Regions from separate parts of the Teichococcus globiformis genome, predicted to be linked through region 2. Evidence: predicted binding sites of a transcription regulator. Region 2 holds the regulator's gene; the other holds the start of a gene.
What was found. Region 2 encodes LexA, which represses DNA repair genes until DNA is damaged. Its sites were predicted from a motif close to TGTTCTANNTANGTTC; they were not measured.

Region 1 (14,786 bases), 160 kb from region 2:
GCGAGGCGACCTGGGGCGTGCAGTTCCCGCTGACCACGCCGGTGCATGTGAAGGGCGCGGCGGCGCACCCCTTCTATCGGTGGGCCGCTTCGCAGCCGGGTGGCGCGGCACCGCGCTGGAACTTCTGGAAGTATCTGGTGGGACGGGATGGACGGCTGTTGCACGCCTTTCCCAGCAACGTGGAGCCCGACGCCCCCTCGCTGCGCCAGGCCCTGGGAGCTGCCCTGGCATGAGGGCCGGTTGGCGGCTCATGCGGCCGCAGGACTTGCCAGCCGTGCTCCGCATCGCCGCCCAGGTGCACCAGCAATTCCCCGAGGGTGAGACCGTCTTTGCCGAGCGGCTCGCCCTGCATCCGGAGGGCTGCCGCATGTTGGAGGAAGAGGGAGCGGCACTCGGCTACGCCATCGCCCATCCCTGGCGCTTCGCCCGCCCGCCGGCGCTGGACAGTCTGCTCGGCGCACTGCCGGAACGGCCGGACACCTATTATCTGCACGATGCCGCCCTGCTGCCCGCGGCGCGCGGGCAGGGCGCGGCGCGTACCCTGGTGGAGCTGATGCGCGCCGACGCCGGTTCGCTGCCCAGCCTGTCCCTGGTCGCCGTAGGGGGCACGGCGGCTTTGTGGGCGAGGCTCGGCTTTACCGAGCATGCCGATGCCGCCCTGCTGGAAAAGCTTGCCTCCTACGGCCCCGCCGCCCGCTTCATGGCGCGCTTCCAATCGGGCTGACCATGCCTGGCGGCGCCTCGCGAACCAGGCACCAGCGGCGTTCCTCCGGCAGCGGAGCGCAGCCCGGCCACCATCCCTGCCGACAGGACAGGTTGGCGGGAGTGGTCCATTCCGGTGCCGCCCGACATTGTTCCCAGTTCGCCCGCGCGGAACCCGGGCCATCGAAATACAGCGTTTGCAGCCAAGCATAACCCAGCGGGTCGAGCACCTGCTGCGCCTCCATGACCCAATCCCATTTCGCCGGCAGGGCGGGCCGGGCCACGGCGATCGCGCCGCGCTCCACGGCGCGGCGGTAACCTTTCAGGAAATGCGATTCCAGCCGCACGCCGAACCGCCCAGCGCCGATGCCGAACAGCGCCTCCACCACCGTCAGGTCGCAATTGTCGGGCAGGATCAGCGAGGTCGGAAAGGCCAGGGTGGTGCCGGGAAAGCTGCCGGCGCGGGCGAAAAGGTCGATCTCGAAGAAATAGCCGAGCACCCGCATCCGGCCCATGATGTCCCCCACCGCCCGCTCTTCGTTCCCTTCCGGAAACGCTGCCCAGCGCCGCGTGATGGCGTTCCAGACATCGGCTGCCGCAGGGTAAGTTTGGTCGGTGGCGGCCCAGTGTCGCTCGAAGCGGGCGCCGTAGCCGCGTCCGCCGCCTTCCCGCGCGGTGCTCATGGTGGCGCGCAGCACTTCGCCCGCGCCTACCGCGCCCCAGGACACCACATGTGCCAGGCGCGGGGCCCCGGGTCGGGTATCCAGAAAGGATTGCAGCAGAAAGCCGATGCCCTGCGCGACCAATCCGCCTTGGCTCTGGCCGGTGATGAACACCTCGCCGCCGCTTGCGGGATCGGAAGCATAGTCGGCCGCTTCCCGGATCATCGCGAGGGCAGCGTTGGAGGTGAACTGCGCCCGCCCGAGCGTCAGGCCGGAAGCCCAGGAGCGGAAATCCCGGTGTTCGAACACATGGGTGCCCGCAATGGCATAGATGCGGTGCGGCGGCAGGTCCGCATCCGGGCGGGCCTCCAGAACCACCGCAGCAAAGCCGGAATGAAGGTCGGCATGGATGCGCAGCAAGCGATAATCAGGCATTTCCGCCTCAAACCCCGGCCGGTCGAGGCGAGGCGGCGTGCCCAGCGCGTCATGCCGGACGTCGTAGGCGATGTCGGCAGCCTTCACTGTTGCCTCATCGACCCGCCAGAGCTGCCGGATCGCCGAGCGCCGGTCCTGCAGCACCCGGGAAGCATCCTCACCCGGCAGGTAGATCGTTGCCGGGTGCCCTTCCGGCGCCGGGAGGTCGCGCAGGTTCTCCAGATGCAGTTCCAGCCGCCATGGCGAACCGCCGCGCCCGGGCAGGACACGGATATCTCGCCGGGCCAGGATTTCCCGCGCGAAGGGCAGGAGGTCGCCTACATCCAGCGTGAGGTCGCGTCCTGGACCGCCTGTCAATCCTTCGGTGCCGGCGCCACACCGGGCGGCATGCGCCTCGGCCCGAGGCGCGCGCGGGTCCAGCTCCGGCATCGCCGGCATCGGCGCAGCCGGTTGAGCCCGGGGCGCGGCCGGCCCCGTCCCTGCCAGAAGGGCCAGCGCCAGCAACGCCGCCGCGATGGGGCGGCCCGGAACCAGGAGCGTCAGTCCCCGAAGCGGTTGGAGCGCGGAAAGCCGTTCGGCGGCTGCCGCCCCGCGCCGGCACGGTTGCCGCGCCAAGTGGTCAGGTCGGTTTCCAGCCGCACCCGCTCGCCGATGCGCCAAGTCAGGCCGGCCTTGCCGTCGAACACCTTCACATCGGCCATGCCGCCATCCTTGTAGCCCTGCAGCACCACGCCGCGGCCGCGCACCATTTCCGGCACCTGTTCCAGCGGGAACACCAGCAGCTTGCGGTTCTCGCCTAGCACGGCGACGGTGTCGCCCTCCACCGGCTTGCAGGCGGCGGCCTCGATGCCGCCATCGACGGTCAGTACCTGCTTGCCGGTGCGCTTCTCGGCCAGCATGTCCTCCGACTTCACCACGAAGCCGCGGCCATCGCTGGAGGCGACGAGGTATTTGCGATCCTCCGCCCAGACGAACAGGTCGACCACATCGTCCTCGTTGGTGAGGTCCACCATGAGACGCACCGGCTGTCCGTCGCCGCGGCCACGCGGCAGCGCATCGGCCTTGATCGTGAAGCACTTGCCGTTGGTGGCGAACAGGCAGATGCGATCCGTGGTCTGCGCGTGCAGGGCGATCCGCAGGGAATCGCCCTCCTTGAACTTCTGCTCCTGGTCCAACGGCACATGGCCCTTCAGCGCGCGCACCCAGCCCTTCTGCGACAGGATCACGGTGATAGGCTCGCGCTCCACGAAGGCACGCTCATCGATGACAACCGGCGCGGCGGTGCCGTCGATAACGGTGCGGCGCCGGCCAATCGGCGTTTCCTCGCCGAACTTCGCGCGGGTTTCGGCGATCTGCTCGGCCAGCTTCTTCCAGCGCGCCTTCTCGCTTCCGAGCAGGGTTTGAAGGGATTTCTGCTCGGCCACCAGCTTCTTGTGCTCCCGGCGGATCTCCATCTCCTCCAGCCTGCGAAGCGAGCGCAGCCGCATGTTGAGGATGGCTTCGGCCTGCACGTCCGTGAGCGAAAAGGTGCTGATCAGCACCGGCTTCGGATGGTCTTCCTCGCGGATGATGCGGATCACCTCGTCGAGGTTGAGATAGGCGATCAGGTAGCCGTCCAGGATTTCCAGACGGCGGGCGATGGCATCCAGCCGGTGCTGGCTGCGCCGCACCAGCACCTCGTGCCGGTGGTCGAGCCAGGATTGCAGCACCTCCCGCAGCCCCATGACGCGCGGCGTGCGGCTGGCATCCAGCACGTTCATGTTGAGCGAGAAGCGGCTCTCCAGCGGTGTGGCGCGGAACAGCGTCTCCATCAGCATGGCAGGCTCGATGGCGCGGTTCCTGGGCTCCAGCACCAGGCGGATCACGTCGGTGCTCTCGTCGCGCACATCGGCCAGCAGAGGAAGCTTCTTTTCCTCCATCAGCTGTGCGATCTGCTCGATCAGCCGTGACTTCTGCACCTGGTAGGGGATCTCGGTGACCACGATCTGCCAGGTGCCGTTCTTCAGCGATTCCTTCTCCCACCTCGCGCGGATGCGGAAGCCGCCGCGGCCGGTGGCATAGGCCTCGCGCACCGCCTCGGGGCTTTCCACCAGCACGCCGCCGGTCGGGAAGTCGGGCCCCGGCATATGGCCGAGAAGCTCGTCGATGCCTGCCTTGGGGTTGGCGATGAGCGCCAGGGCGGCGGCGCACAGCTCGCCGGCGTTGTGCGGCGGGATGGAGGTCGCCATGCCCACCGCGATGCCGGCGGCCCCATTGGCGAGCAGGTTGGGGAAGGCGGCCGGCAGCACAACCGGCTCCTTTTCCTCGCCATCATAGGTGGCGCGGAAATCGACCGCATTCTCCTCGATGCCTTCCAGCATGGCACTGGCGATGGCGGTCAGCCGGGCCTCGGTGTAACGCATGGCCGCGGCATTATCGCCATCGATATTGCCGAAGTTGCCCTGGCCCTCGACCAACGGGTAGCGGGCGGCGAACTCCTGCGCCAGCCGCACCATGGCCTCGTAGATCGAGGCATCGCCGTGCGGGTGGAACTTGCCCATCACGTCGCCGACGATGCGGGCGCATTTCTTGAAGCCCGCCGCCGGGTCGAGCTTCAGCTGGTGCATGGCCCAGAGCAGTCGGCGGTGCACAGGCTTCATCCCATCGCGCACATCCGGCAGGGACCGCGCCGTGATGGTGGACATGGCGTAGGCGAGGTAACGCTCCGACAAGGCGGCGGAGAGGCTCGTCGGCCTGACATCCCCGCCTTCGGGCAGGGTCGTTATGTCGTCGGGCATGGGCTCCTCCAGGCAGGTCGGCGCGCATCGGCTAGCGCAGTGCGGCCCGCAAAGCCAGCGCCGTTCACAAGAAATTGGAACATATCACGAACGAATTGGAGGCTCACAAGCCTGTGAAGATGCGGCCTGAGGGGGTCGACGCACCGGGCCGGTCTGGTCATGGTCGTCATACAAGATCACTGCCCTGGAGCCTTTGCGCTTCAGACGGCAAAAATGGGGGAAAAACAGGAATGAGCGCTGGTGCAGGAGCAGCATTGGACCACGACAGGGTCGATCGAAACGATCCATACCATCTTGATCCCAAGGCCGTCATGGAAGCCCCCACAGGATGGGGACCGTCCCTGAAGCATCTTGGGCCGGGGCTGATCCTCAGCGCCTCGATCGTCGGATCAGGCGAGTTGATCGCCACCACGACCCTGGGCGCCCAGGCCGGCTTCTACCTCCTCTGGATGGTTATCGTCTCCACCTTCGTGAAGGTGGCGGTGCAGGTGGAGCTCGCCCGGTGGACCATCTCCACCGGCCAGCCTGCATTGACCGGCTACAACAAGGTTGGCCCCCGTATCGGCAGGCTCGGGTGGATCAACGTTCTCTGGCTGCTGATGGCGCTTACCAAGTTCCTGCAGATGGGCGGTGTGATCGGTGGAACCGCGATTGCCTGCTCGATCCTCCTGCCATTGGGCGGAGACCCGATGAGCGGCGTTTCGGTGGCGGCCTGGGCAGTCATCATCACCGTCGCCAGCGTGGCCATGCTGTATTCCAACAACTACAGCCTGATCGAACGCGGTGCGACAGGCATGGTCGTGGTGTTCTCCATGCTGACCATCGCCATCGCTCTGGGCCTGCCTTTCACGCCCTTTCCCTATGGCATGGATGATCTGGCGACGGGCTTGGCCTTCACCATCCCTGCCGGCGCCATTGGCGCCGCCATCGCCATGTTCGGCATCACCGGCGTGGGCGCCGACGAACTCACCTTCTATACCTACTGGTGTGTCGAGAAGGGCTACGCCCGCCATGTGGGGCCGAATGACGGCTCGGAAGCGTGGAAGCGGCGCGCCAAGGGCTGGATCAACGTGATGTACAAGGATGCCTTCGTGTCCTGGTGCATCTACACCTTCGGCACTCTGGCCTTCTACCTGATGGGCGCCGCGGTGCTGAACCCACAGGGCCTGGTTCCGCGCGGGAACGAGATGATCACGGTGCTGTCGCGCATGTACACCGACACCCTGGGCGAATGGGCCGGTGTGCTGTTCCTGATCGGCGCGGTTGTTGTGCTGGGCTCCACCGTCTGGGCTGCGATCCCGAGCTGGTCGCGCATGTATGTCAACCTGCTGGCCGAGATGGGTGTGGTGAACTGGCATGCTCCCGCCCAGCGGACGCGGTGGATCCGCGGCTTCACTGTGGGGCTGCCCATTGTTTGGTGCATCGCGTACCTGACCATCCAGTCGCCCGTGCTGATGATCCAGATCGGCGGTGCTGCCACGGGCGTCTTCCTGCTGGCGGCGGTGGTGGCCGTCTGGCACCTGCGCAACACCGAAACCGATCCAGCGATCCGCGGCGGCAAGGCCTTCAACGCCCTGCTGGTTGTCAGCAGCATCGCCATCGTGCTTCTGGGCGTCTACACGGGTCTGAGCGCTCTTCGGATCGTGTAAAAACACCCTGCTGCCCGCCTTGGAAGGCGGGCAGTCCTTGCCCCGTCACGCGATCTCGCCGCGAAACCACTCACCCAGCGCCATCCAGGGCCGCGCATCCCAGAAGCGGCTGGCCTGACCGGAGGTGGAGGGCATGACCCAGACAGGCGGGAAATCCAGTGGCCCTTCCATGCGTCCATAGGCGATGGCACCGGTGCGGCGCCGCAGAAAGGCGGCTGCAGGAGCCTTGGCGGTGAAGGCCAGGGCTGAGGGGCGGACGGCACGGATGCGGGCTTCGAAGCTGTCCGGGTCGTAGGCATCCGGCGGGAGTTCGTTGTCATTGCCGCTGGCATGCTTGGCCATGTCCGTCAGCCCGATGCCAAGCTGCAGCAGCGAGGGGTATTCCGCCGGCGCCAGCTTGCGCGGGGTCAGCCCGGCCAGATGCAGGATGGACCAGAATCGGTTGCCCGGATGTGCGTAGTAGGCGCGGCGGGCCGCCGACACCGTGCCGGGCGCCGAGCCGCAGAACACCAGCCGCAGTCCCGGCGCCAGCAGGTCGGGAAGCACCGGCTCCTTCATGACGTAGCGGGCAAGGCGGCAATCCGGGCCTCGAGCCGCTCCCGCGCCGGCGGAACCGGGCGATGACGGGCGCCGAACGCGTCGCGGGCCAGGAAATGCCCGGTCAGCCGCATTCCCTTCAACCATTCCGCCGGCTCGTTCTCTCCCTGGCCGCCCAGCAGGAACAATGGCAACGGCAGCAGCCTGTCCCGCCAAGCCTCGGCCGCTTCCGCGCTGACCGCCCGGCCGGAGCGGGGCGAGACATGGGTAAGCGGCTCCGTCACGCCCGTGACGGCACAGGCGGACAGGTCAAGCCCATAGCCCAGTGCTTCGAGCAGAAGCATTTCCCATCGAATGTAGTCGGCCATGAGCGGAACGGCACCGCGGTTCAGGTTCGCCATCAGCGCCAGCAGGCCGGAGAAGACACGAGGCTGTGCCTCACGTTCCGGCAAGGCATCTGCGGCCAGGGCGCAGGCCGAGTTCAGCAGGGCAAGCGCCAGCGGATCGTCCATGGCGAGCGCCGCGGAAGGATGCACCATCTCGGCGCTGAAATGCCCAAGCTGTTCCGGCAACCTCGCAATCCAGCGCGCCTCCACCAGGTTGCCGGGCTGCCAAAGCCCCGACTGGGCGCGCGAAGCGCCGCCGCGCGCCAGACCCAGATGCCGCCCCTGCGTTTCGGTGAGAAGGGCGATCACGGCACCGCCCTCGCCATGCGGACGAGTTTCCAGAACGATGCCCGGCGCCTGCCATTCCATGATGCGGGAAGGGTGAGGAAGGGGCGGCCCGTCAGCGGGACGCGTGCTGCCGTTCGCGCCGGTCCTGCCGGCCAACGATCCACCAGGTCATGCCGCCGATTCCCAGGAAGACGGCCGGGACGCCGAACACCGCATAGGCCTCCAGGAACGTCATGGTCGCAATCCCTTCAACAGGCTCCTCGCCATCCAATGTAGTGCGATCCCGCCCAGAATCCACACCAGACTGACCAGGGCTACAAGCCAGCCCGCCTGATGCGGCTGACTGAAGCCGTAGAGGATGGCCACGAGGGGGGAGATGCCGCCGGCCACCACGCTGGCCGAGGCCAGGGTGTTCAGCCACCCCGCCGTGAGCTTCAGCCGCTCGTTGTGAACCAGATTCCCGGCCGAAAGGTTGCCCGGCGGTGCCTGGACCGGAGGGTCGTCAGCCGGCATCGTCCAGGCCGATGGCGCGCAGCCGCGCGCGCTCCTCGTCCCAGCCCTGGCGCTCCTTGACGTTCAGAAACAGGTGGACCCGACGCTCCAGCAGCTTCTCAAGCTCGGAGCGGGCGCGCTGGCCGATCTCCTTCACCTTGCGCCCGCCATCGCCGATCAGGATGGCTTTCTGGCTCGCCCGGCCGACATAGATGGTGCAGTCGATGCGCACGGATCCGTCGCGCCGCTCCTGCCACTGCTCGGTCTCGACCGTGGCGTGGTGCGGCACTTCCTCATGCGTCTGGCGCAGGATCTGCTCGCGCACGATCTCGGCCGCCAGCATGCGCTCCGGCAGATCCGACAGCTCGTCCTCGGGGAACAGCCAGGGACCGTAAGGCAGGCGGGCGGCCAGCGCCGTCATCAGCCGGTCCAGCCCATCGCCGGTCTCGGCACTGATCATGAAGGTCTCCTCGAAGGAGAGGGCTTCGTTCAGCGAGGCGGTGAGCGGCAGCAGGCGCTTCGTGTCGATCAGGTCCGACTTGTTCAGCACCAGCCAGATCGGCACCTTGGAGCGCTTCAGGACCGAGATGATCGATTCCACCGCCTCGGTCATGCCGGCGCGGGCATCCACCATCAGCAGCGCCACATCGGCGTCCTGCGCGCCTTCCCAGGCGGCGGCGACCATGGCGCGGTCGAGCCGCCGGCGGGGTGCGAAGATGCCCGGCGTGTCGGTTAGCACGATCTGCGTCGGGCCCTGCATCACCACGGCGCGGATTCGGAAGCGGGTGGTCTGCGGCTTGGGCGAGACGATCGTCACTTTGCTGCCGGTAAGCCTGTTAACGAGGGTGGACTTGCCCGCATTGGGCGCGCCCACCACCGCCACCAGCCCGCAGCGCGTCTGCTCCGCAGGGCCGGCGGGAGGGGTGCCCGGCTGGTCCGGCACGGCGTCGCTGTTGTCGCTCATGGCTTGTCCGCCTTGTTCCTGCCGGCTCCGCTTCTGCGCTCGCCCGATCCTCGTTCAGCCGGATCCTGTCGGGCCGGCTTGCGCCCGCCGTTCCCGCCAGCCTGTTCGGCTCCCCCGGGCAGAAGCTCCGGGCCATCGGACAGCCAGGCCTCGGCGGCAGCCTGCTCGGCCGCCCGTTTCGACTCGCCCTGGCCTTCCGCCTCCCTTCCGGCCGCCGTCACGGAGACCACGAAGCGCGGCGCGTGCGATGGGCCCGTGTTGGAAACGATGCGGTATTCCGGCAGCCCCTGCGCCCGCCCCAGCGTGTGTTCCTGCAACCTGCTCTTGGCCGACATGGGCGGCGTCGGATCCGCCTCCAGGAAGGCGCTCCATTCCCGGCGCACGAAGCCCCGCGCCACCTCCAGCCCGGCATCCAGATACAACGCGCCAATCAGGGCCTCGGTGGCATCGGCAATCACGGTGACGCGGCCACGAAGCCCGGTGCGGCCTTCGGCGGGCGGGATGCGCAGCGCCGCCGGCAGGCCGATCGCCTCGCCGACCTTGGCCAAGGTGTCCGCCGCCACCAGCACCGCCAGCCGCTTGCCCAACGCGCCCTCGCGCTCGTTCGGAAAGCGCTCGGACAGCCATTCGGCCATCACCAGCGCCAGCACGCGGTCCCCCAGAAATTCCAGCCGCTCGTTGGAATCGAGCATGCCTCGCTTCGGGTCCGCCGCCGAGCGATGGGTCAAGGCCTGGTCGAGGAGGCCCGTATTGGCGAAGGCATGACCCAGCCGCTGGAGGAAGTGCTGCTTCATCGCACCGCCATGAAGATGCGGCTCCAGCGCACGGCGAAGGGCCATGCCCAGACCTCGTACCAGGCGGCGGAGCCGTCGACGGAGAAGAAGATGCGCTCCGCACGGCCCACCAGGTTCTCCATCGGTACGAAGCCGACGCCCGAAATCATGTCGCGGCTGTCGAGGCTGTTGTCCCGGTTGTCGCCCATGGCAAAGAAATGACTGGACGGCACCAGAAACTCGGCCGTGTTGTCGTAGGGTCCGTTGTCGGTCTGTTCCAGGATTTCATGCCGCACGCCCTGCGTCTCGCCAGGGCTGGGGGGCAGGCTTTCGCGGAACAGCCGCACGGTCATGCGCGGGCCGTCGCCTTCCACCGTGTAGGGACCGAGCGCCTCGCGCGGCACCTCCTGCCCGTTCACGTAGAGCCGCCCTGCGCGCATCTGGATGCGGTCGCCCGGCAGGCCGACAATGCGCTTGATGTAGTCGGTGGAATTGTCGCGGGGCAGCTTGAACACCGCGACATCGCCGCGCTCCGGGGCCGAGCCGAAGATGCGCCCCGAGAAAAGGTTCGGGCTGAACGGCAGGGAATGGCGCGAATAGCCATAGGTGTATTTCGACACGAACAGGTAGTCGCCCACCTGCAGGGTCGGGATCATGCTGCCGGAAGGAATGTTGAACGGCTCGAACGCGACCGTGCGGATGCCCACCGCGATCAACCCGGCATACACAATGGTTTTGATGCTTTCGAGCCAGCCGCCCGTCTTCTTGCTCATCTCTGGCTCGTCCGCGGCCCTGCCTGTGAGGCCACGCTGAGATCCGCGGCCGAGTGGGGGGTAGAGCGCGGCCGCGCCCCGGCTGTCAAGGAAGCGGCTGCCCGGCGGGCGCGCTGGCTGAAAGTCCGAATGCCTCCGCCAGGAGGGTGACGGAGCGACGGCGCGCCGCCGGATCGTGGATCGGCGACAGCACCGCAACCTCCTGCACGCCCAGCTCCCCGGCCATTGCTTCCAGCTTCGCCCGTACCTGCTCCGGCGTACCGATGGCCGCACGCTGGCGCATCCGCGACAGCTTGTCGCGTTCCGCAGGTGTGGCCGGATAGTTGGCGGCTTCCTCGGGCGAGGGCAGGGCGGGATAGATCCCCCGGTCGCGCGACAGCTTCCAGATGGCGCGCGAGGAGAACAGGCGCGCGGCCTCCTCTTCCGTTTCCGCGCAAAGGGCCACCACGGCAATGGCGGCGTGCGGCGCAGGCAGCCGCCCAGCCTCGGAGCGGAAGGTTCGCCGGTAAAGGCTGAGCGCCTCGGCCGCGCCCTGCCCATCGGTGATGAAATGCGCGAAGCCGTAGGGCAAGCCGAAATAGGCCGCGAGCTGTGCGCCGTAATCCGAGCTGCCCAGCACCCAAAGCTCCGGCCGGGTCGGGCCTTCCGGCTGGGCGCGCACGGCCTGGAAGGGGTGGTTTGCCGGCAGGCCCTCGCCCAGCCAGCCCAGCACGTCCTGCACCTGCGCCGGGAAGTGGTCTGCACCCGACTGTGCCGCAGCCGGATTGAGCGCATAGGCGGTGCGGCCGTCGCTGCCCGGCGCCCGCCCGACGCCGAGATCGATGCGCCCTGGCGCGATGGCCTCCAGCACGCGGAACTGCTCGGCGACTTTCAGCGCGGCATAGTGCGGCAGCATCACCCCCGCGGAGCCGATGCGGATCCGGCGGGTGGTGGCGGCGATGGCGCTGATCAGGATCTCCGGGGCGGAGCCGGCATGGCTCAGGCTGTTGTGGTGCTCGGCCAGCCAGTAGCGGCGATAACCGAGCGTGTCGGCCAGCTGCGCCAGCGACAAGGTTTCGCGAATGGCCTCGGCGGCGTCGCGCCCGCTGGCGATGCTGGACTGGTCGAGAATGGATAGGGCGAGGGGCATACGATGCAGCCTAGGGCGGATTCGCGCCGCGGCAAGCACGGCCAGGCAGCGCCCCGCACTGTTCCCGGACCGCCCCGCCGGGCGGGAGAGGCGCTGCGTTCACGATCATGCAGCGACGAAGCGGGTCGTTCATCCCCGGAAGACGGGAGCTTAGTTTTCCTTGCAAAGAGGCCCGGAACCGCCGGCCTTGGTCAAGGCTCCGCCATGCCGGTGCGCAATCCCGTCCAGCGGACCTTCCACCACCCAGTCGCCGCCATCTTCCTGCGCGAAGTCCGGCCCCAGCGGCGCCTTGCCCGCGCCGTCCGGCAGGTCCAGCACGTAGGTCGGCCAGGCCAGCCCGGTCAGCCGGCCACGTAGCGCGCGCAGGATGGCGCGGCCTTCGGCGATCGGCACCTCGAAGCGGGCGGTGCCCGGCGCGCGGTCGAGCTGGTGCAGGTAGTAGGGCTTCACCCGCGCGGCCAGCATGGCGCGGAACAGCGCGGCCAGCGCCTCCGGGTCGTCATTGACGCCGCGCAGCAGCACGGACTGCCCGAGCAGCGCCACGCCCGCCCCGGCCAGTGCCTTTAGCGCCGTACGCGCCGAAGCGGAGAACTCCCGCGCATGATTGGCGTGGACGCAGAGAAACAGCGCCTTTTCCGTTCCCAGCGCGTCCAGCAGGTCGGCCGTCACCCGCTCCGGCGCCGCCACCGGCACGCGGGAATGAATGCGGATGATGTCCAGATGCGGCATTTCCGACAGTCGCCGGACAATGTGCGCAAGCCGCCGGGAGGACAGCATCATCGGGTCGCCGCCGGTCAGAATGGCTTCCCGCACCGTGGGCATACCCGCGAACCAGTCGAGCGCCGCGTCCAGCTCCGCTTCCGACAGCAATCCGCCGTCCGGGCCCACCACCTCGCGCCGGAAGCAGAAGCGGCAATAAACCGGGCAGGCCAGGAGCGGCTTCAGCAGGGCGCGGTCCGGGTAGCGGTGGACCACGCCCTTGACGGGGGTGAAGGGCGCGTCCGCCGTGGGATCCGACACTTCCTGCGGCCGCGTGTCCAGTTCCGCCATGTCCGGGATGTATTGGCGCGCAACAGGGTCGGAAGCAGGATCGGCGGGATCGATCAGCGCCTGCACGGCAGGAGAAACGGCGATGGCATAGGTCCTCACCAGGCGGTCGAGGCCGGGCACGGCGTCGCGCGGAACCAAGCCGGCCTCGGCGAGGGCGGTGGCGTCCCTGAGGGTGCGTGGCTTTCTATTCGGGAAACCGTCGGGCATGGTCCGGCGGCTTAAGCCCGGAGCGTGCCGCACCGCAATGACCGATCCTGCAAACCTGCCGCGTGCCGCCTCTGCCGAGTGGCATCCCGAACGTCTGGCCCTGCGGCTGCCCACGCTGCGCCGCCGGGCCCGGCTGACAGCCGAGACACGCGCCTTCTTCGCCGGGCGCGGCTATCTGGAGATCGAGACGCCCGCTCTTGTGCCGGCGCCGGGCATGGAAGTGCATCTGGCGGCCTTTCGCAGCCTGTTCACCCCCATGCTGGGCGGCGATCCGAGGGTGCTGTGGCTGCGCACCTCGCCCGAATTGGCCATCAAGCGGCTGCTGACTGCCGGATGCGGCCCCGTCTTTGAGCTGGCGCGAGTGTGGCGCAATGGCGAGGTAGGCCCGCGCCATGCGCCGGAATTCACCATGTTGGAATGGTATCGTCCTGGTGCCGGGCTGGACGGGCTGATGGACGAAACCGAGGCCTTCCTGCGCGCCGTGCTGCCGCCCCGGGTCGCACTGGGCGGCGTGGAAACCGACCTTACCCTGCCTTTCGAGCGCGTCACCGTGGCCGACGCGTTCCGCCGCCATGCCGGCGGCATCGACATCCTGGCGACGTTGAACGGCGAAGGAGAGGGCGACGGTCTGGCGCTTCGCGCTGCCGCCTCCGCGGCCGGCATCGTGCCGCGGGGTGAGGAAGGATGGGAGGACCTGTTCTTCCGCATCCTGCTGGAGCGGGTGGAGCCGGCGCTCGGGCGGGGCCGGGGCAGCTTCCTGACGCACTGGCCGGCGCCGCAGGCCGCGTTGGCGCGGCGTGACCCCGACGATCCACGCGCCGCGCTCCGCTTCGAGCTGTTCGTGGCTGGCATCGAGCTGGCCAACGCCTTCGACGAGCTGACGGACGCCGCCGAGCAGGCGGAGCGTTTCGCCCGCGACGTGGCCGAGCGCCGGCGCCTCTATGGCGAGGGCTGGGAGGTGGACGAGGACTTCCTGCAGGCGTTGCGCCACGGGATGCCTGCCAGCGCCGGCATCGCGCTCGGCTTTGACCGGCTGGCCATGCTGGCTGCCGGAGCGGAAAGCATTGCCGACACGCTGTGGTTGGGGCGGTGGCCCTATGTCGGTGAGGAATAGGCGCCGGACGGCGAGCTCATGGACGCCTCGTCCACGGCGTTTTCCCGACCTTTCCCGGCGCCATCGCCCAATCCATCCTCCAGCGGACGCCAGAGCCCGCCCGAAAGGATCTCGCTGGGGCGAAAGCGGGACTTGTAGGTCATCTTGCGGCTCTGCGGCACCCAATAGCCCAGATACACATAAGGCAGCCCCATGCTCGCGGCCTTGCGCACCAGCCAGAGCACGGCGTAGGTGCCGAGCGAGCGCTTCTCCAGCGCCGGGTCGAAGAATGAGTAGACCGCCGAGAGCCCGTCGCTCAGCCAGTCGGTGAGGCAGCCACCGACCAGCCGCCCATTCTCGTCGCGGAACTCGATCAGCCCCGTGGTGATGGGGGTGTCCTCGACCATGGCACGGTAATCGTAGAACCCCATCGCGGCCATGTCGCCATCCTGGTGGCGGGCGCGCTGATAGGCCTGGAACAAGGCGAATTGCTCGGCCGTGGCGCGGGCCGGCACTGCCTCGCCGGTCAAGTCCGCATTCGCGCGCTCGATCCTGCGCTGGGTGCGGTCGGGGGAGAAGCGGCGGGCATCGATGCGGATGGGAATGCACGCCGAGCATCCGGCACAGACTGGGGAATAGGCGATGTTGTGGCTGCGGCGGAACCCGGCCCTGGACAGGCGGTCATGCAGCGCCTCGGCATCCGGGCCGGTGAGTTCGGTCACGACCTTCCGTTCCATGCGGCCAGCCAGGTAGGGGCAGGGCAGCGGCGCGGTGGTGTAGAAGAAATGCGGACGGCGGGCTGAGCGGTGCAGCATGGTTTGGCTGATTTTCCCCGCTCAGCGCCCCTGATGCAACATGCGATCGCGCGA
Region 2 (14,786 bases):
ACTGCCGCGGCGTCCGGCCCAGCGGAGGCGCATTTCTGAGCGCCCGCGCGCCGGCTGAGAAGGCATGATCCGCCGTTTCCTGCCGACCAGCCTGGCTGGTCGAACGGCGCTGTTCCTGACCCTCGCCCTGACAATGGTGCAAACGGCAGGCCTGACCATCCACGCGCTGGATCGGCTGGACCTCCAGCGCATCACCGTGTCGCGCGAGATTGCCGGACGGGCCTTCATCTTCTGGCGCACGGCCATCCTCGCCCCGGCGGACCGGCGCGAGGCCATGCTGTTTGAGGTCGATCTGATGCGCGGCCTACGGGCCGAGTTGTCGCCGGTGCCGGCGGTGAGGCCCGGCATGCCGAGGGCCACGCCCGGGCTGGTGGAACTGTTCGAGTTGCGCAAATGGCGCCTGCTGCCTGCACGGCTCCGGCCCCGCTCGCTGCTGCTGGCCAATGGGCCTGGGCCGGGGATGCTGGTGGTCGCGGCGCAGCTGCCGGACGACAACTGGGTCAACCTGATGCTGGAACTGCCGCCGCCGCGGCCCTGGCACTCCGAAACCTTTCTTGTCGCCTTTCTGCTGATGACAGGCGCGGCGCTGGGCCTGATCCTGTGGGCGACCCGGCGGCTGACGCGGCCTGTCTCCGCGCTGGCCCGCGCCGCCGAGCGACTGGGACGTGACGTCAACGCGCCGCCGCTGCCCGAGAATGGGCCGCACGAGGTGGCCACCGCGGCACGAGCCTTCAACACCATGGCCGAGCGCATCCGTCGCTTCGTCGGCGACCGCACGCAGATGCTGGCGGCCATTGGGCATGATCTGCGCACCCCCATCACCCGGCTGCGCCTCCGCGCGGAGTTCCTCGACGATGACGAGCAGCGACGAAAGATGCTGGCCGATCTTGATGAGATGGAAGCGATGGTCAACGCCACCCTGGCCTTCGCCCGCGACGACGCCGCGACCGAGCCCTCGGTACCGCTCGACCTCGCTGCGTTGTGCCGCACAGTGCTGGACGAGGCCACCGACGCCCGGCCCGAACTTTCCAACGAGGATGCGGCCTACGAAGGGCCTGAGCGGCTGCGCATCCATGCGCGGCCTATCGCGCTGAAGCGGGCTCTGGCCAATCTGGTCGGCAACGCCCTGAATTATGGCGGACGGGTTCGCATCCGTCTGGACGGCAAGAGCGGGGTCGCCGCGGGGCTGGTGCGGCTATGGGTGGAGGATGACGGCCCCGGCATCCCGGAAGAGTCGCTGGAAGCAGTGTTCCAGCCTTTTCGCCGGCTGGAAACCAGCCGCAACCGCGAAACGGGCGGCACCGGCCTCGGTCTGCCCATTGCGCGCAATATCCTGCGCGCGCATGGGGGTGACGTGGTGCTGGCCAACCGGGTGGGCGGCGGGCTGTCGGCGGTGGTGACGCTGCCGGCCTGAGCGTGGACGCCCCGGCCGGCCGAAACATCAGGCGAGTTCAAGCTCTTCCCGTACCAGGCTGACCCAGTAGCCGACGCCGTAAGGGATGGCGTCATCGTTGAAGTTATAGGTCGGCGTGTGCAGCCCCTCGGAGGTGGCCCCCCCGGCACCTTGGCCCATGAAGATGAAGGCGCCGGGGCGGGCCTCCAGCATATAGGCGAAGTCCTCGCCCCCGGTGACGGGCTGGGCATTGCCATCGGTCTGGTTGGCGCCGACCAGGGCTGCGGCGGCCGCCACGGCGATCGCAGTCTGCTCCGAGTGGTTCACCAGCGGCGTGCCATTGCGGCGGTAATTTACCTCCGCCTGGCAGCCGAAGCTGGCGGCCAGCCCCTGGGCCAGTTCGGTCATGCGGCGCTCGATCGTGTCGCGAACATGCGGAAGGAAGGAGCGCGCCGTGCCGCCCACCCGGATTTCCGACGGCATGACGTTGGTGGAGCCGAAGGAGCCGCCCTCGATGGCGCCGACGCTGACCACCCCGGCCTCGATCGCGGAGATGTTGCGGCTGACGATGGTCTGCAGTGCCAGGATGAACTGTGCCTGCAGCACGGTAACATCGGTGGAGAGATGCGCTGCGGCCCCGCCATGGCCACCCGTGCCGCGGAAAGTGACAACCCAACGGTCCGGCGCCGCCATGAAGGGGCCGGAGCGGATGGCGAAGCGGCCCAGCGGCAAGGATGGCTCATTGTGCAGGCCATAGACGGCATCCACCGGGAAGCGTTCGAAAAGCCCGTCCGCCAGCATGGCCTTGGCGCCACCGCGGCCTTCCTCGGCTGGCTGGAAGATGAAATGCACCGTGCCCCCGAAATCGCGGTGCCGCGAAAGGTGCTGCGCCGCGCCAAGCAGCATGGTGGTGTGGCCGTCATGCCCACAGGCATGCATGGTGCCCTGGTTGGTGGAAGCATAGGGCAAGCCGGTGGCCTCATGGATCAGCAGCGCGTCCATATCGGCGCGCAGTCCAATGGCGCGCTGGCCAGGCAGCTTGCCCTTCAGCGTGCCGACGACGCCGTACTTGCCCACACCTTCGGACACCTCCAACCCATATTCCCGCAGCTTGGCGGCCACCAGGGCAGAGGTCCGCTTCTCCTCCATACCCATCTCGGGATGGGCGTGGATGTCCTGGCGGATGGTGGCGAGGCCGGACTGCGTGGTGCGCAGCTCGGCAAGAAGGGCTTGGTTCACGAGGGCGATCTCCCGGCAATCCCGGCACGCGGCGGGCGAGAGCCGTCCGCGCCTGCGAGAGCCGAGTCATGACCTGCCGTAACGCGAAGGGAAAGAGCGTCGTGTGGCGAATTGTGCGGGCCGCCCCTGTCGCCGCCGGGTGGCCTGCCGCTAGGCTCCCAGTGGATCAAGGAGATTGTCCCCATGGACAAGGACGCGCTCACGGCCTGGGCCCTGAAGAATGGCTGGCAGATGATCTGCGGGCATCCGAGTCTGACCAAGCCGAATGCCCCGAAAGAGGCCATTGTTCGTTTGGTGCTGAAGGCTACCGTGGTCAACCTCGAGGTCAAGAAGCCGGCCGGGAAGTGGGAGAAGGTCGGCGGCGAGTCTTACGCGAAGGTGACGCTGGAAGATGAGGAGGCGTTGCCAGCCGGCCTCGGCTTCGAGAAGGTGCCAAGTATCAGCCGGCTGATGCAGGACAACCGTGACCGGCGGGTCTTCGCCAGCTTCGGGTGAACGCTGAGAGGGGCTAGCCTCTCCCACCAGAGGCCGCAACGACCAATTCGGGACGCGCGAGAAAGCTCAGACTTGGGCTACGGCCGGGCAGGCCCGGCCGCGCTGCCCGGTCGCGGATACAGAAGATCACCTCGTCCGTAGGAAGTTTGAAGGGCAGTATCCCTCAGGAGTCCGCCGCCGCCCTGATCCGCGTCAAGGCTTCTTCCCGTCCCAGGGCAAACAGCACGGCGTCGATCGGCGGCGACTGGGTGGAGCCTGTCAGTGCTGCGCGCAGCGGCTGGGCGACAGCGCCAAGCTTGATCTCCTTCACTTCGGCATAGTCGCGCAGCCACTTGTCGAGATCCTCGCGCTCCCAGGGCGCCTCGGACAGAAATTCGGCCAGGTCGAGCAGCCGCGCCCTGGCTTCAGCCGTCAGCTGCGCCTGCGCCTTGGGCTCGAAGGTCAGAGGGATCGTGGCGATGGCGAAGCCGCACATGGCGGCGGCCTCGTTCAGGGTGCGGGCACGCGGCTGAATGTCCGGCATCAGCGCGCGGATGGTGGTGGCGGCTCCCTGCGGCAGCGGACCGCTGCGTCGCAGGATCTCCAGCACCTCGCCAGTCACCGCGTCCGAATCCTTCTGCCGCAGGTACTGGGCATTCAGATGTGTCAGCTTGGCGTAGTCCATGCGGCTGGCGGCGCGGCCGACATCCTTTAGCTCAAAGAGCTGGATGGCACGCTCTCGCGGAACGAATTCCTCGTCTCCATGGCCCCAGCCCAGGCGCAGAAGATAATTGCACAGCGCTTCGGGCAGGTAGCCCTGGTCGCGGAACTCCAGCGCGCCCACAGCGCCATGACGCTTGGACAGCTTGGCGCCGTCCGCGCCATGGATCAGCGGCACATGAGCGAAGTGCGGCCGCGTCCAGCCCATAGCATCGTAGACCATGACCTGGCGGAAGGTGTTAGTCAGGTGGTCGTCACCGCGGATCACATGGGTGATGGCCATGTCATGGTCGTCCACCACCACCGCGTGCAGGTATGTGGGCGTCCCATCCGACCGCAGGATGATCATGTCATCCAGCTCGGTGTTCTTCACCCGCACCTCGCCCTGGACGAGGTCGTTGATCACCGTCTCGCCCTGGCGCGGAGCCTTGATGCGGATGACGGGCTTCACGCCTGCAGGCGCCTCAGCAGGGTCGCGGTCGCGCCAGCGGCCATCGTAACGGGGCGGGCGGCCCTCCTTCATGGCCGTCTCACGCATCTCGGTCAGTTCTTCCGGCGTGCAGAAGCACTGGTACGCCTTGCCGGCAGCCAGCAATTCGCGCGCCACCTCAGCATGGCGGAGCTCGCGCGTGCTCTGCATCACCGGCTTCTCGTCAGCCTGCAAGCCCAGCCAGTCGAGGCTTTCCAGAATCTGTGCCACCGCTTCCGGGGTGGATCGGGCACGGTCCGTGTCCTCGATGCGCAGCAGGTACTGGCCGCCATGATGGCGGGCAAAAAGGTAGTTGAACAACGCCGTCCGGGCACCGCCGATGTGCAGGTATCCGGTAGGCGAGGGGGCGAAGCGGGTGCGTACGGTCATGGCTCGGCGAATTCCTTCGAGCAGACGCTTCTATCACCCCGGACGCCTGCTGTAGAGTGCGCGCATAAGTTGATGATCCGGAGATAATTCCATCGCCAAAAAGACATGGGCGGCTCTGTTGGAGCTGATGGCCGCCGAGTGGCACCGCCTGCCCTTGTGGCTCCCCGTGGCCATGGGTACCGGCATCATCGCCTACTTCTCCGTTGCGAATGAACCTTCCGCTGCCTGGTGGGTCCTGCCTCTGCCGCTCCTGGTGGCCGCTGTGGCGCTCCGACGACGCGCCTTGGCTGCCTGGCTGCTGGGCTTGGCCGGCATGGCCAGCCTGGGTTTCGCCCTGGCTGGCTGGCACGCCGCCCGGATGCCGCCGCCGCTCGACCTTCCGCGCACGGCGGTCATCGTGGAAGGGCTGGTTGAAGCGGTGGACATGTTGCCGAAAGGCCTCCGCGTGACCCTGACAGAAGCACGCTTTGCCCCGGAAGAGCCGGTTCTGCCGCGCTTCCTGCGCATCCGGCTGCGGGCTGATGATCCGCTTCAGCCCCTGCCGGGCGAGCGGATCCGGCTACGGGCATTGATCCGACCTCCCTCGGCGCCGCCTTATCCCGGGGGCTGGGACTTTCAGCGTGATGCCTATTTCAGCGGGCTGGGTGGCTCCGGCTTCGCCCTAGGGCCGGCGGAACGGCTGGAGGGAGCACGTGAAAAGGCGCCCTTCGGCCAGGCCCGGACGGTTCTGGAACGGCGGGTCATGGCCGTGCTGCACGGCGGACAAGGTGCCATCGCAGCCGCGTTGCTGACCGGCAGTCAGAGTGGCATTCCAGACGACGACATGATCGCCATGCGGGATTCAGGGTTGGCCCACCTGCTGTCCGTCTCGGGTCTGCACATTGCGATCGTGATGGGGCTGGGATTCGGCGTGGTACGCTTCATGATAGCGCTGGTCCCGGCCATTGCCCTGCGCTGGGACAGCAAGAAGATCGCGGCGCCCGGAGCGCTGCTGCTGGGCTTCGGTTACCTTATGCTGACGGGTGCGCAGGTGCCCATGCAACGATCCTTTGCCATGGCTGCGGTGGTCACCCTGGGTGTCATGCTGGGGCGGCGCGCATTGTCCCTGCGCGTCCTGGGTCTTGCTGCCATGATCGTCATGGCGGTTCAACCGGCGGCGCTTCTCGGCCCGTCCTTCCAAATGAGCTTCGCCGCCGTCCTCGTGCTCATCGCAGGCGCCGAGTTGAGCGGACGCTTCATGTTGCGGTGGCAGCGCGGCCCGGAATGGTGGCGGCGGCCGGTGGTCCTGCTTGCGGGATCAGTGCTGACTTCCTTTCTGGCGGGGCTGGCGACGACCCCCTACGGCTTGCATCATTTTGGCCGGCTGCAGCTTTACGGCGTGGCGGCCAACATGGTGGCGGTGCCGCTGACCTCCTTCATCGTCATGCCGGCAGGAATGCTGGCGGCTGCCCTCATGCCGTTCGGCCTGGAAGAATGGGCCCTGCGCGTCATGGGGCTGGGGGTCGAGGCAACGCTGTTCACGGCGCGAACCGTGGCGTCCTGGCCGGGCGCCGCTCTCACGGCATTCCCAATTCCGCCGGCGGGCTTGCTGCTGGCCACTTTCGGCTTGTTGTGGCTCTGCCTCTGGCGCATGCGTTGGCGCTGGTGGGGCGCGCCGGTGGCGATGGCCGGCCTGCTCGGCGCATTTTTCGTGACACCGCCGGACATGCTGGTTTCCGCCGATGCGCGGCTGATCGCCTTCCGGACCGAGGAAGGCATGATCATTCAGCGCAACACCGGCGCTTCCGGCTTTGTGAGGGCCAACTGGTTGCGCAGCATGGGAGAGGATGATGCAGAGGCGCTGCCGTCTGACGGAGGGCCGGAAAACGGCACGTTGCGCTGCGAAGACCGGACCTGCCGCTTCCAGCCGATAGCAGGTGGGCCGGTGGCCATGCTGATCCGTGTGCCGAGACCCAAGCGTGGGCAAGAGGCGGAGGAGGTGAGGGCGCTGGCCTATTGCGATGATGCGACGCTGATGGTCTCGGCTGAACCGATCCGGGGACGCTGCCGGGGGGTAGGCGTCGTGGACCGGTTCAGCGTCTGGCGTGACGGGGCCCATGCGATCTGGCTGGGAACCGACGGTGTAAGGGTGCTGTCGGACCGGGCCGCGCGGGGCGACCGCCCTTGGGTCCCGCCACCCCCCCTCCCGGCCTGGAAGCGCCGGGAGATGGAGCAACAGGCGACGCGCACTCAGTAGCGGCGGAGAAGCCCTACCAGGCGGCCCTGCACCTTGACCCGGTCCGGGCCGAAGATGCGCGTCTCGTATCGCGGATTGGCCGCTTCCAGAGCGATGGAATTGCCCTTGCGCCGCAGCCGCTTCAGCGTCACCTCGTTCTCGTCCACCAGGGCCACCACCACCGATCCATTGTCCGCGATGTCGCCGCGGCGGATGATGACGGTGTCGCCATCCAGGATACCGGCACCCTCCATGGAGTCGCCCGCAACCTCCAACGCGTAGTGATCACCGCCACCCAGCAGCGCGGCGGGCACCTCCACCGTGCTGCCCTGGTCCCGCAGCGCCTCGATCGGCTGGCCGGCAGCAATGCGGCCATAGAGCGGGAGGTGAACCGCAGCGGCATCCTGCGCATTGCGGCTGGCCCCAGGAAGATTGGAGGCGAAGTTCCCGCGAATGACATTGGGAGCAAAGGCGGTTGCCGCCCGGGCGGTGTCGGTCCGGGGCGCGGGAGCCACGCTTTCCGGCAGGCGAAGCACCTCCAGGGCCCGTGCACGGTGGGCGCGGCGACGAAGGAATCCACGTTCCTCCAACGCCGTGATCAGGCGGTGGATTCCCGATTTGGACTTCAACTGCAACGCCTCCTTCATTTCCTCGAAGGAGGGCGAGAAGCCTGTGCTGCGCAGGTGATTGTCGATGAAAATCAGCAACTCATGTTGCTTGCGCGTGAGCATGCGGGGCTCCCCGGAACGGCCGGATCGGCGGCGTGTGCGGTTGCGAACAAAGCAGCAACCCGTACGATGTTCTAGGAAAGTTCTTGGTGTGCCGTCAACAGAGGATCGTCCCGATTCTCAACACAGCGGACTGCGACGCCTCTGCGGCACCGTTCAGATACCGAGCTCGGACAGAATGAGCGCCTCCGTCCAGGCTCCGGCGTCAAGACCCGGAGCGTCCGGAGCACGCCGGATCAGCGCGTCGCAGCCGGCCAGTGTTCGGAGCATCGAACTGTCCTGGCGGGAAGCGGGGGTGACTTGCAGAACGCCATCTTCGCGGCGGGTCACCGTTGCCCGAAGGTAGTCCTCGCGCCGGTCATTCTGCGGCAGGGGCGTTCCCAGGATCGCCGGGCGCAGCGGCGGAGCGGCGGCGGGCCGGCCGCGCAGCACTGCCAGAGCAGGCCAAAGGAACAACACGCCGCAAACCAGTGCGGAAACCGGATTGCCCGGAAGGCCGAGCAGCGGGGTCTGACCGAGCCTGCCCCAGATGAGCGGCTTGCCCGGCCGCATGGCGATCTTCCAAAAATCCAATGCGAAGCCTTGCGGACCCAGTGCCTGCTGGATCAGGTCGTGTTCGCCCACGCTGGCGCCGCCAGTGGTGAGCATCAGGTCGCAGAAGCGCGCCTCCGACGCGGCGGCGGCAATGGCGTTCACATCGTCGCGGGCGATGGGCAGCACCAGCGGCACTCCTCCTGCGGCCCGCACCAGGGCGGCCAGGGCATGGGCATTGGAGGATACGATGCCGCCGGGCGGGAGAGGTTCGCCGGGCAGCACGATCTCGTCGCCCGTGGCGAGGATGCCGATGCGCGGCTGACGGTGTACGCTGAGCCAGGGGTGATTGGCGGCGGCGGCGAGGCCGATGTCGCGCGCCGTCAGTTGCCGACCGGCCGGCAGCAGCAGGTCGCCGGCTGTGAAGTCAAGCCCGGCGCGACGGATCCAGCGCCCGGAGGCCACGGCTTCTTCCACCAGCACGGAGCCGCCTTCCGGCATCGCATCCTCTTGCAACAGGATGCCATCGGCACCTGCGGGGACCACGGCACCGGTGAAGATGCGCACGGCCTCGCCGGGACCGACCCTGCCGGAAAAGGGATGGCCCGCCGGCGCACTGCCGGTGACACGCAGCCGGGCACCCTGGCTCGCATCGGCGGCGCGCACGGCATAGCCATCCATGGCCGACACGTCGGCGGGCGGCTGGGTCAGCCGAGCATGCACCGGTGTAGCCAGCACACGGTTCCAGGCTTCCGGCAGGGCAACGCTTTCGGCACCCGTGGGACGAAGGGCGTCCAGGATGCGGGTGCGGGCTTCCTCGACCGGGATCACCGGGACGCCTCCCACAGCCCCGACTTGCCGCCTTCCTTGCGGGCCAGGTGGATGTTCTCCAACCGCATGCCGCGGTCGATTGCCTTGCACATGTCGTAGATGGTCAGTGCGGCGACGGAAACGGCGGTCAGCGCTTCCATCTCCACGCCGGTGGGACCGGTGGTCTTCACCCGTGCTTCGATTGCCACACTGCCCGGCGCCTGCGGCACCAGATCAAGCTTTACCGAGGTCAGGGCAAGGGGATGGCAGAGCGGGATCAGATCCGCGGTGCGCTTCGCCGCCATGATGCCGGCGACGCGCGCAATACCCAGCACGTCGCCCTTGCCGATGCCCCCGGCCTGGATGGCGGACAGGGTTTCCGGCGCCATCTGCACGCATCCCCGGGCAATGGCGAGGCGCTCCGTCGGGGGCTTGGCCGAGACATCGACCATGACGGCGCTGCCCTCGGCATCGAAATGAGTGAAGCCGCCCTGCGCGCTTCCTGGCTTGCCTGCCGGTTCCCGCTCGCCGCGCGGCGGCAAGGGCGGGTCGAAGCCTTCGCCGCCGCCCTCGCTCATCTCGCCTGCACCATGGCGCGGGCGGCGGCGCTGACATCGGGCTGCCGCAGCAGGTGCTCGCCCACCAGGATGCAGCGCGCTCCTATGGCGGCCATACGGCGCACATCCTCGGGGTTGCGCAGGCCGCTCTCGGCCACCGGAATGCGGTCGGCAGGGATGCCCGGTACCAGCGCCTCGGCGGTCGCCAGATCGGTCTTCAGTGTACGCAGGTTACGGTTGTTGACCCCGATCAGGCGGGTATGCAGACCCAGCGCGCGGTCCAGCTCGGCCTGATCATGAACTTCGGCCAGCACCGCCATGTCGAGGCTGCGGGCAAGGCCCTCCAACTCCCGCGCCTGGCCGTCGGACAGGGCCGCCAGGATCAGCAGGATACAGTCGGCACCCATCGCCCGCGCCTCGAACACCTGGTAGGGGTCGATCATGAAGTCCTTGCGCAGCGCGGGAAGGGGACAGGCGGCGCGGGCGGTGACAAGGTCGGCGGGCCTGCCCTGGAAATAGGGCTCATCCGTCAGCACCGACAGACAGGCGGCCCCTGCATCGCAGTAATCCCTGGCCAGCGCTGCGGGATCAAAGGGATCGCGGATCAGTCCGCCCGAAGGGGAAGCGCGCTTGATCTCGGCGATCAGCCCGATCCTTCCATCCGCGACGGCATCGCAGAGCGCCCCGGTGAAGTCGCGCGGCGGGGCCACCTCCCGGGCGCGGCGCTCCATCTCTTCCAGCGGCACCGCTTCCTTGCGGGCGGCCACCTCCCGCTCCTTGTCCGCCAGGATGCGGAGCAGCGTGTCGTGCAGCGTGTCGGTCGCGTTCACAGGGGCAACTTTCTTGATCGGTCAGGCGTCTGCGGCCGGACGGGTGGCAAGCCGTAGCCGCTCCAGCACGGCGAGGGCTGCACCCTCCTCGATGGAGCGGGCGGCCCGGGTGGCGGCCTCCCGCAGATCGTTCGATTCACCGGCAACAACAAGGGCGGCGGCGGCATTCAGGACCACGCAGTCGCGGTAAGGGCCGGCGGCACCGCGCAGCAGCGCTTCCAGGGCGGCGGCATTGTGCGCCGGGTCGCCGCCGGCCAGCGCCTCCGTAGGCGCTTCGGGCAGACCGGCATCCGCAGGGCTCAGGGTGAACTCTCGGAAGCGGCCATCATGCAGTTCCACCACATGGCTCGGCCCGGCGAGCGTCAATTCGTCAAGCCCCATGCCGTGCACCAGCCAGGCCCGTTCGCTGCCGGTGGCCGCGAGCGTTTCGGCCATTGGCCGCAGCCATTGCGGGGCGAAGGCGCCGGTCATCTGCCGCTTGACCCGCGCCGGGTTGGTCAGGGGCCCGAGCAGGTTGAAAATGGTGCGAGTGCCGAGTTCGATCCGGGGGCCGGCGGCATGGCGCAGGGCGGAATGGTGCCGCGGCGCCGCCAGGAAGACCATGCCGGCTTCGCGCAGCACGCGCGGCAGTTCCTCGAAGGGCAGGTCGAGATTGATGCCGAGGGCAGCCAGCGCGTCGGAGGCGCCGGATCTTGAAGACAGCGCGCGGTTGCCGTGCTTGGCGACCTTCACGCCCGCACCCGCCACCACCATGGCGGCGGCGGTGGAGATGTTCAGCGTGCCGGCGCCGTCGCCGCCTGTGCCGACCAGGTCGATGGTGCCGGGCGGGGCCTCGATGGCGGTCATGCGGGCCCGCATGGCACGCACGGCGCCGGTCATCTCGGCCACCGTTTCGCCGCGCAGCCGCATGGCCATCAGCAAGCCGGCGATCTGTGCCGGGGTCGCCTCGCCTTCCATGATGATGCCGAACCCGCTCTCGGCCTCCGATTCCGAAAGCGTTTCGCCCTGGGCCAGGCGGGCGAGCAGCGGCTTCAGCGTGTTCATGCCGGCGGAGCCTCGTGACGGAAGGGAGCGCTCATGGCGCGGTCACCTGGCCGAGCATCTCGGCATTGTAGGTCACCTCGGCACGGGCCCGCAGGGCGGACAGGTATTGCTGTTCCAGATCCGCGAGCATCGCCTGCTCCACCGTGCCGCGTGTCTGCCCCAGAGCGAGCTGGTCTTGGTCCGGATCAAAGGGCAGGACCTGCGCAACCTCGGCCACGGCGAAGCCTTCCGCCGTTTCGGCCATGGTGGCCTGGTTGAGCGGGGTCGAGAATACCGGGCCCAGCAGCTCGGCGGGCAAGGGCTGCGGCTGGCCCTGCGCCGGGCCACGGCCGAACGGGGCGGTGCGCTGCACCGCAAGCCCTGCCTGCCGGGCAGCATCGGCCAGGGACTGGCCGCCCTTGACGGCGGCAAGTAATGCGGCGGCGCGCTCTTCCTGCGAGCGGCGGCGCGCGTCACGTGTCCAGCCGGAGCGCACGGCGTCCTCGACCTCGGCCAATGGCCTCAGCGCCGGGGGGATGACCTCGTCGATGGTGAAGGCGAAAAGTGCGGTCTGCCCGGCTTCCACCAGGCGCGGCATCTCGCCCGGCTGCGCCTCAAAGATGGCGCGCAACGCGATGTCGCGAGCGCCGCCCGCGAGCGGCAGCTCGGCCGCACCCCTGTCCGGCGTGCGGCCGCCTGAATCCGTGGTCACCGTCGCGAAACCCAGGCCGAAGCGCTGCGCCGCCTCGGCAAGCGGGGTTCCGCCGGCCAGCACATCCTCCACCTGGTTGGCGCGGTCATAGGCGATGTCGAGGGCGCGCTCCTGCTTCACGGCGGCGGCCACCTGGCCCTTCACCGCCTCGAAGCCCCGGTCATCACCGGCCTCCACCGAAACCACCTTCACCACATGCCAGCCAAACGGCGTCTGCAGCGGGTCGCTGACGCCGCCAGCGGCCAGCGAAAAGGCAGCATCGGCCAGCTCCGGAAGCGGCATGCCCTCACGGTCGGTGGTGCCGAGGGACACGGCCTGTCCACCTGCGGCCCGCGCCGCCGCCTCGATCGCGGCGAAGTCGGTTCCTCCGCGCCACTGTTCGGCCACGGCTCGGGCAGCCTCCTCGGACAACATCACCGCCTGTTCGATGGTGCGCCTCTCAGGCGTCTCGAACTGGCTGCGCCGCTGCTCATAGGCGGCGCGAAGATCGGCCTCGCTCACCTCGATCTCCGGCGCCAGTACTTCGGGGGACAGCACGGCCACGCTGTAGCGGCGGTATTCCGGAGAGGAAAAGCGATCCGGGTTGTTCTCGTGGAAGCGTGCGAGCTGTTCGGGCGTGGGCGCCCCGGGCTCGGCGGCGGCGGCCAGTGGCAGGCGTACCAGATTGGCCACGCGCCGCTCGCGCTCCCAGGCCAGAAGAGGGCGAACCAGGGTCTCGGGTCCGGAAGCGCCGGCGCGCACCGCGCCCACCATTTGCTGGCGTTCCAGATCGGCGCGCAGCAACTGCAGGAAGGCCGGCTCGGTCAGGTTGTTGTTGCGCAGGAAGCTGTCGAACACAGGGCGGCTGAAACGGCCGTCGACGCTCTGAAAAGAGGGGATGGAGAAGACATAGTCGCGCAGTGCCGCCTCAGGCGCGGCCAGGCGCAGCCGCGCGGCCTCCTGCCGCTGCACCCGGTCCATGACCAGGGATTCCACTGACTGGCGGGCGATGGCGCCGCTCATCTGCGGCGTGATCTCCATGGCGCCGCCGAGCTGGCGCTGGATGCGCTGCATCTCGCGCCGGGCCGCCATCTGAGCTTCCGGCAATTCGATGGCCTCGCCGCCCACCCGCGCCACGGCACCGTCGCGGCCGAAATTGCGCACGATGTCCTCGATGCCCCAAATGGCGAAGGACAGGATCAGCAGAACGAAGAGCAGTTTGGCAAGCCAGGTGCTGGCGAGGCGGCGCAGGGCAGTGAGCATTGTTTTCCGCGGGTCTGAAGTCGGCGGACCATAGGCAAAAGCGGCGCAGTTGCCAAACGCCCCCGCCCCCTGTAGCGCCAGGGAAGTGAACTTCCGGGAAGGACAGGACGAGGATGACCCCAGGCGTGCGCCCGCTGATCGCCGGCAACTGGAAAATGCATGGCAGCCTGGCCGAGGCCAGCGCGCTGGCCTCCGGCGTCGCCGCCGGCAGCGTCAAGGATGCGGAGCTGCTGGTCTGCCCGCCCTTTCCCTACCTGATCCCGGTGAAGGAGGCGCTGGGCGGCGCCGTGGCCCTGGGCGCGCAGGATTGCCATGCGGCGCCGAAGGGCGCGCACACGGGTGACGTGTCGGCGCCCATGCTGGCCGATCTGGGCGCCACCTATGTCATCCTAGGCCATTCCGAGCGCCGCGCCGACCATGGAGAAACCGACGAGGTGGTGCTGCGCAAGGCCGAGGCGGCGCTGAAGGCCGGGCTGGTGCCGGTCGTGTGCGTCGGCGAGAGCGAAGCGCAGCGCGTGTCCGGCGAGGCTGAGGGCGTGGTCGCAGCGCAGCTTGCCGGGAGCCTGCCTCAGGGCTTCGCGGAGGCCGGGGGTGTGGTGGCTTATGAGCCCGTCTGGGCCATCGGCACCGGCCGCACCCCCACGGAAGAGGACATCGCCGCCATGCATGCGCGCATCCGCGCCGAGCTGGTGCATTGCTTCGGCGCAGCGGGCGAGGGCCTGCGCATCCTTTATGGCGGGTCCGTGAAGCCGGGCAACGCCAAGGCCATTCTGGCATTGCCGCACGTGGACGGCGCACTGGTCGGTGGCGCCAGCCTGGTCGCGGCGGATTTCCTGGGGATCGCCTCGGCGGCTTGACGGCTCCGGCGGCGGCCCGTCCGGGCGCGCCGCCCCTGGCTGGCCTCAGCCGGCGAGGGGCCGTAGGCCGTTATTTTCTGCCGGTATGAGCAGGTAGCCGCCAGGATCCTGCTCAAGGACCCTGCGCTGGCCGTTTCCGATGGTGCCGGTGCAGCGCCAGATCCTTCTGGGGCCAAGGTGCAGGGGGCACTGGGCGTTCGACGAGCAACGCCAGGAACGGTGTCAGATTCGTGCATAGGGCTGGTCTCGCAACGGCATCGCGCTGCCACTGCACAATCTGCTGGCGTTCGGCATGCTCCAGATCGGCGAAGCCCTCTTCCGCCTTGTCGAAGGCGAGGGTGAAGCCTGCGAGATCCCGGCAGAAGCCCAGGCGGGACCTGTAGGTCAGAGACAAGCGGCTCGGTGACCATTGTCGGCCAGCCGGTTTAGGACCGTCCGCCTGACATGTTGCGGTTCCTGGCATCCCGACGCACTTTCCATCGGCTGGCTGGCGCGCCGGTCCAGCGAAGCTGTCGGGCGCACGGGAGAGCTCCGCCTTGCCGCGCGCCCATCCCGGCGCGACACTGCCGGTTATGCCAAACAACAAGACCGCGCAG

Region 1: a site for LexA is predicted at 4,654-4,669, ahead of parC (DNA topoisomerase IV subunit A). Genes of this name have one in related genera too.

What each region holds. Positions count from the first base shown of each region.
Region 1 is NZ_JBHRTN010000007.1:39,760-54,545, forward strand. It holds gene ACFOD4_RS05400 (glutathione peroxidase) at 1-233, shown strand, start outside; gene ACFOD4_RS05405 (GNAT family N-acetyltransferase) at 275-724, shown strand; gene ACFOD4_RS05410 (hypothetical protein) at 699-2,414, opposite strand; gene parC (DNA topoisomerase IV subunit A) at 2,339-4,576, opposite strand; gene ACFOD4_RS05420 (Nramp family divalent metal transporter) at 4,807-6,225, shown strand; gene ACFOD4_RS05425 (mismatch-specific DNA-glycosylase) at 6,271-6,771, opposite strand; gene recO (DNA repair protein RecO) at 6,780-7,517, opposite strand; gene ACFOD4_RS05435 (hypothetical protein) at 7,549-7,671, opposite strand; gene ACFOD4_RS05440 (hypothetical protein) at 7,668-7,949, opposite strand; gene era (GTPase Era) at 7,939-8,892, opposite strand; gene rnc (ribonuclease III) at 8,889-9,686, opposite strand; gene lepB (signal peptidase I) at 9,683-10,438, opposite strand; gene ACFOD4_RS05460 (LLM class flavin-dependent oxidoreductase) at 10,524-11,567, opposite strand; gene ACFOD4_RS05465 (lysine-2,3-aminomutase-like protein) at 11,718-12,824, opposite strand; gene epmA (EF-P lysine aminoacylase EpmA) at 12,862-13,938, shown strand; gene ACFOD4_RS05475 (arginyltransferase) at 13,920-14,732, opposite strand.
Region 2 is NZ_JBHRTN010000007.1:195,549-210,334, forward strand. It holds gene ACFOD4_RS06155 (response regulator) at 1-39, shown strand, start outside; gene ACFOD4_RS06160 (ATP-binding protein) at 65-1,414, shown strand; gene ACFOD4_RS06165 (M20 aminoacylase family protein) at 1,442-2,632, opposite strand; gene ACFOD4_RS06170 (hypothetical protein) at 2,816-3,127, shown strand; gene gltX (glutamate--tRNA ligase) at 3,291-4,685, opposite strand; gene ACFOD4_RS06180 (ComEC/Rec2 family competence protein) at 4,813-6,921, shown strand; gene lexA (transcriptional repressor LexA) at 6,915-7,631, opposite strand; gene ACFOD4_RS06190 (molybdopterin molybdotransferase MoeA) at 7,785-8,990, opposite strand; gene moaC (cyclic pyranopterin monophosphate synthase MoaC) at 8,987-9,547, opposite strand; gene trpC (indole-3-glycerol phosphate synthase TrpC) at 9,544-10,356, opposite strand; gene trpD (anthranilate phosphoribosyltransferase) at 10,378-11,400, opposite strand; gene ACFOD4_RS06210 (peptidylprolyl isomerase) at 11,432-13,333, opposite strand; gene tpiA (triose-phosphate isomerase) at 13,459-14,190, shown strand; gene ACFOD4_RS06220 (dipeptidase) at 14,763-14,786, shown strand, end outside.